DNA from 2 places in the Lactococcus sp. LG606 genome. Region 1 is predicted to be linked to the other one. Evidence: predicted binding sites of a transcription regulator. Region 1 holds the regulator's gene; the other holds the start of a gene.
The links. Region 1 encodes CtsR, which represses protease genes until heat stress. Its sites were predicted from a motif close to TTGGTCAAAAAAGGTCAAANA; they were not measured.

Region 1 (3,202 bases):
CGAAAAAGACAACTGTTGAAAGCTTAATTGAGACCATGCTTTCAACAACTAATACACAGCTGGAACCTTTGTATGAACAAATACAAGCGAACGGACTTACGGTCAATGAAACCTTGAGTTTGGCTGCCATTGTCGAAAAAGAAGCGAATAGCGATGATGATCGCCGTAACGTTGCACAGGTCTTCTTTAACCGTAAAGATTTAGGGATGACGATGGATTCTAATACAGGAATCTTTTATGCTGAAGGTAAGCTAGGTAAGGATACGTCGCTTGATCAGCAAGCTGCAATTAATACACAATTAGACTCACCTTTCAATACTTATTTGTACCCAGGTTTTGGTCCTGGACCAATCGTGAGTCCAAGCTTGTCGTCAATCAAAGCAGTGCTTAACCCGACTGCGAATGATTATCTTTATTTCGTAGCAGACGTTGAAGGTAAGATTTACTTTGCGCAAACACTTGAAGAACAAAACATCAATGTTCAAAAGTATGTCAATGATGCGATTGCGTCGGGTAATTAATTAGAAATTTAAAAAGGATAAAAAATGGTAGAAAAAACTTTCCCCATGACCAAAGAAGGTCTGGAAAAATTAGAACAAGAATTAGATAACCTTAAATTGGTTAAACGCCCTGAAGTTATTGAACGCATCAAAATTGCACGTAGCTACGGTGACCTTTCAGAAAACTCAGAATACGAAGCAGCAAAAGATGAACAAGCCTTTATTGAAGGTCGTATCTCAACTGTGGAAACAATGATTCGTTATGCTGAAATCGTAGACAATGCTAATATTGACAAAAATGAAGTTGCTCTTGGTAAATCAGTTGTTTTCCAAGAAGTTGGAGATGACGAAGAAGAAGAGTACGAAATCGTCGGTACTGCTGAAGCTGATCCATTTTCAGGCAAAATTTCAAATGAATCTCCAATCGCTCAAGCCTTGATTGGCCGTAAAGTTGGCGATGTTGTGAAAATTCCGTTGCCTATGGGTGAAATCGAAGTTAAGATTGTTGATGTCAAATAAAATAAAAAAATCTGCTTTTAGCGGATTTTTTTATTTTAGAGACGTTTCAGCCACTATTTTTGGTAAAAAATTAAAATTTTCGATATAATAGTCAATAAAGGTCAAAGATTGGAGGTTCTATGTCTGCCCAAAATACTTCAGATATTATCGAAGCTTATTTGCGAAAACTGCTAGAAGAGGCACGTGAGATTGAGATTAAACGTGCAGATTTAGCCAGTCAATTTGACGTGGTTCCTTCGCAAATTAACTATGTGATTAAAACCCGTTTCACCCCATCTAAAGGCTTTGATGTTGAGTCAAAGCGTGGTGGTGGCGGCTATATTAAAATATTCAAATACCATTATTCGGCAAAGCATGAATTCTTGCTTGATTTAGCACAGAAGTTGCCTGCCAACTTGACCGAAAGTATGGCACAAGATGTCTTGCAACTTTTATTTGATGAAAACATTTTGACTGAACGAGAAGGAAATCTTCTCCTTTTGCTTTTAGCTGATAGTGATATTTCTAACAGTTGTCGAGCACAAATGATGATAAAAATACTACAGAGATTGGATCGTGATGATGAAATTTAATGAAAAGGACTTTACACCACAAGTCATAAAAGTGCTTGAGAAGTCTGTCGACTATGCGCACAAGTTTAACTACGCTTGGGTTGAAAGCTCGCACTTATTGGCTGCCTTGGCTGAGGTCCCGGCTTCATTGGCATTTACGCTACTTAATTCAGAAAAGATTGATTTGGAAGAAATGTTAATCGACATCGAAGATTTTTCAAGTCAAGTGAAGACAAAAAAATCAGAAATAAAGCTTAGTCCAAGAGTGGAAACGATTATTGAGCAAGCACGAGCACTGGCTCAAAATAATGATAAAAACCGCATCGGGACCGAGCATCTCTTATATATGCTGTTGGCAAATGAAGCCAGCTTTGCAGGACAACTTTTACGTGAGCAAGACATCAATATCGTTAACCTCCGCAAAAAGCTAGAGCAAAAAGCATATCTACGTGTACCAGAGCGCCGTAAAGCGGTGACACCAGCTTCGAAAAGAAACCTGTCGGGGAAAGTGTCCGAAACAACGACAACGCCTACTTTAGACACGGTATCAACAGATTTGACAAAAGCAGCCCGTGAAGGCAAGCTTGATCCCATGATTGGAAGAGAGCGTGAAGTTGAACGTCTTATCCACATTTTGAGCCGTCGAACAAAAAATAATCCCGTTCTTGTTGGTGAGCCAGGTGTTGGTAAGTCAGCGATTATTGAAGGTTTTGCGACACGTGTGGCTGCAGGAAATGTTCCTGTAGGTTTACGCGGCAGCCGCATTATGGCTTTAAATATGGCGATGGTCGTAGCGGGGACAAAATTCCGTGGTGAATTTGAAGATCGTTTGACGGCTATTGTTGATGAAGTGACACATGATAAAGATGTTATCGTCTTTATCGATGAACTCCATACCATTATTGGTGCTGGTGGCGGCATGGACTCGGTCAACGATGCCTCAAACATTTTAAAACCAGCATTAGCACGGGGCGAGTTCCAACTCATTGGTGCTACCACTTATCAAGAATATCAAAAATATATTGAAAAAGATGAAGCCCTAGAACGCCGTTTTGCCCGTGTCAATGTCGAAGAACCCTCAGAAGAGGAAACGGTTGCGATTTTACAAGGCTTGAAAGAAAAATTTGAGGCTTACCATACAGTCAAATTTGAAGAAGGGGCTTTGGAGCGTGCTGTCAGCTTGAGTAATCGCTATATGCCTAGTCGTCGTCTCCCAGACAAAGCTATTGATCTTCTTGATGAAGCAGCAGCCAAAGTTAAAATCACGAGTAAAACAAATTATACCAAGTTAGACGAGTTAAAAGCAGAATTAAAAGCGGAAGAACTGAGATTACAAAAAGCAGTTGTTGCTCTTGATATTGTTGAAGCGCAAGGGATTGAAAAAGATATTGAAAAATTAACGCACAAGATTGATAATTTTACAGTATCGGAAAATGATAATCCTTTGGTGGAGGAAAGCGATGTTTATGCTGTCGTTTCTAACCTTACAGGAATCCCACTCCAACAGATGACGAAGACAGAAAGTGAACGTCTGATTAACTTAGAAAAAGAGTTACATAAACGTGTGGTTGGACAGGAAGAAGCGATTTCTGCTGTTTCTCGTGCCATTAGACGTGCACGTTCAGGGATTGC
Region 2 (3,202 bases), 750 kb from region 1:
TATGCATTACATCCGGGTGAGCTTTCTCAATCTCATCCAATAAAATTAAGCTGTATGGGTTACGGCGCACACGTTCTGTCAACTGACCTGCTTCTTCATACCCCACATATCCTGGAGGAGCACCAATCAACTTAGCCACACTATGTTTTTCCATGTATTCCGACATGTCAAAGCGAATCATGCTATCTCTTGAGCCAAAAAGCTCATAAGCCAATTGTTTTGCAAGTTCGGTCTTCCCTACACCAGTAGGTCCAACAAAGAGGAATGAACCGATAGGACGATTAGGCTTTCCAAGTCCGACACGCGAACGACGCACAGCTTTAGAAATTTTATCAATCGCTTCATCTTGCCCGATAACATGTTCTTTCAAGTCTTCAGCTAGATTAATGAGCTGTGTTTGTTCTTTTTCTTTCAAATCACCTACAGGTATATGTGTCTTTTCTTCAACAATTGCTTCAATATCTTTTTCTGTGATATTTGGCATGTCAGTATCTGAGATTTCATGGCTTTGAAGCTCACGAAGCTTAGCGATTTGATCACGGAAATGAGCTGCTTTCTCAAAATCTTCACGTTGCATGGCTTCGTTTTTTTGCGCCTCTGCTTGCTCAATACGTTTCTTTATGTCCTCAGGATCAACAAATTTGAGGGTCAGATTCTTTTTCGAACCCGCTTCGTCCAGCAAGTCTATTGCTTTATCGGGAAGGAAACGGTCCTGAATATAACGGTTAGACAGATTTGCAGCAGCTAGGATTGCTTCATCTGAGTATTTTACATGATGATAATCTTCATAACGTTTTTGAATACCACGTAAGATTGTGATAGTCTCATCTACAGAAGGTTCATCAACTTTAACAGGTTGCATCCGACGCTCAAGCGCTGCATCTTTTTCAATAATTCGATATTCATTGAGGGTTGTTGCTCCAACAAGTTGGAGTTCTCCACGTGCTAAAGCCGGTTTAAGGATATTTCCAGCATCCATATTTCCTTCCCCAGCAGAGCCTGCGCCCACAATCTCATGAATTTCATCAATGAAGAGGATAACGTCATCACGTTTATGAATCTCTTCCATCAGTTTTTGCATACGCTCTTCAAATTGCCCACGCACACCAGTACCTTGGACGAGACTGACAACATCAAGACGAATAACTTCTTTATTTTGTAGTTTTTGTGGTACATCACCATCAACTATTTTTTGGGCTAAACCTTCAACAACTGCTGTTTTCCCAACACCAGGTTCACCGATAAGAACAGGATTATTTTTTGTTCGACGATTCAAAATTTCGATAACACGTGTAATTTCAGAATCCCGTCCAATAACAGGATCTATTTCTCCACGACGTGCAGCATCAGTAATGTTGACTCCGAATTCTTCAAGAAGTCCTTTAGGTGCTTGACTTCCACGAGGATTTTGTGGACCTCCTGGGCCTCGACCACCCGCTTGTGTTGGAGGTGTCATTGTCCGACCTTGATCATTACCATGTAAGGCTTGGAAAATATCTGGAAATGGATTAAAAGGATCATCATTATTCGAAATATTTGTAGCTCCAGCAAACAAGCTTTCTTGACCACCTGATTTCATAATTTGATAACAGTTTTGGCATAAATCCACTTGCTTACGCTGGCCATTCACATTTGTATAAAGGTGAATTGTCGCTTCGTTTATTTTACAATTTTGGCAGAGCATCTCTTCCTCCTTTGTGGTTACGTCTTTTCTTTATTTTAACTTATTTTTTTAGAATTAAAGAATCATGTCTGGCTTCTTTTATTTAAAGTTTGACCTTTTTTGACCTTTAATAATTTTTATTATATCACTTCTCTCAAATTTATCAAATCTTTTGTACTATATTCTTTTTCAATTATAAGAAAAAACTCTTCGACATCTGTCGAGAGAGTTTTTTATATTACATAAAGTCACGCAATGGTTTGCTACGACGAGGATGACGTAACTTTTTAATCGCTTTCGCTTCAATTTGACGAATACGTTCACGTGTCACTTTAAATTGTTTACCAACATCTTCAAGTGTGTGCATACGTCCATCATCAAGTCCAAAACGCATACGCAATACGTTTTCTTCGCGGTCCGTTAAGGTATCCATAACTTCATCAAGCTGTTCACGAAGCAAGATACGGTTGGTATAGTCTACCGGACTTTCAATCACATCATCTTCAATGAAATCTCCAAGGTGTGAATCGTCTTCCTCACCAATAGGTGTTTCCAATGATACAGGTTCCTGCGCAATTTTTAAGACTTCACGAACTTTATCAGGTGTCATGTGCAATTCTTTACCAATTTCTTCTGGTAAAGGATCACGACCTAATTCTTGTAAAAGATTACGTTGTACACGGATTAACTTATTGATTGTTTCGACCATGTGGACAGGAATACGAATTGTACGTGCTTGGTCAGCAATCGCACGTGTGATTGCTTGACGAATCCACCAGGTCGCATAAGTTGAGAATTTGAAACCTTTCGTATGGTCAAATTTGTCCACAGCTTTCATAAGTCCCATGTTTCCTTCTTGGATCAAATCCAGGAATTGCATCCCTCGTCCAGAATAACGCTTTGCAATTGAAACAACCAAACGTAAATTGGCTTCCGCAAGCATTTGTTTGGCAAATTCTGCTTCATCACCACCTGCCACGATAGCTTCCGCAAGTTTTGTTTCTTCTTCAAGCGAAATCAATGGATAACGTCCGATTTCCTTAAGATACATACGGACAGGATCATCAATACGGACATTTGTCACGATTTCATCCATGGCATTATCATCAAGCTTTTCTTCTTCTTCAGCTTGCAAAGCTAATGGACTAGGATTTCCTTCTTTATCAACAATAGAAATACCTGCATCTTGGATTTGTTGAAGCAAATCTTCGATAGCTTCGGCTTCCAAACCAAACTTCACCACAAGCTCATCTGTAATTTCATCATCTAAAGCTTCTTCGAGAGGTTTACGTTTTGTAATATAAGCTGCTACTGCTTTATCAAAAGCCTTATTGTCAAAAGTATCCGAATCTTTAATATCGATTTTCTTGGCCGCTTTTTCTTTAACAGAAGTTACATGTTTAGAACCTTTTTCTTTTAACTCTTCCACATCAACTTTTTCAACAATAATTGGTTTAAAATCCATTGCCGCAAGGAGTTTTGCTTCTTCAGCTTCAAAAATAGAACTTGAATGCGATTTAACCGCCATACCAAGCTCTT

Region 2: the regulator CtsR is predicted to act here: its motif matches at 1,771-1,791, upstream of J0J35_RS06685 (ATP-dependent Clp protease ATP-binding subunit).

The regions. Positions count from the first base shown of each region.
Region 1 covers NZ_CP071301.1:2,105,995-2,109,196, forward strand. Annotated here, with positions in the region: gene mltG (endolytic transglycosylase MltG) at 1-521, shown strand, start outside; gene greA (transcription elongation factor GreA) at 546-1,019, shown strand; gene J0J35_RS10410 (CtsR family transcriptional regulator) at 1,139-1,591, shown strand; gene J0J35_RS10415 (ATP-dependent Clp protease ATP-binding subunit) at 1,581-3,202, shown strand, end outside.
Region 2 covers NZ_CP071301.1:1,351,037-1,354,238, forward strand. Annotated here, with positions in the region: gene J0J35_RS06685 (ATP-dependent Clp protease ATP-binding subunit) at 1-1,684, opposite strand, end outside; gene rpoD (RNA polymerase sigma factor RpoD) at 1,902-3,202, opposite strand, start outside.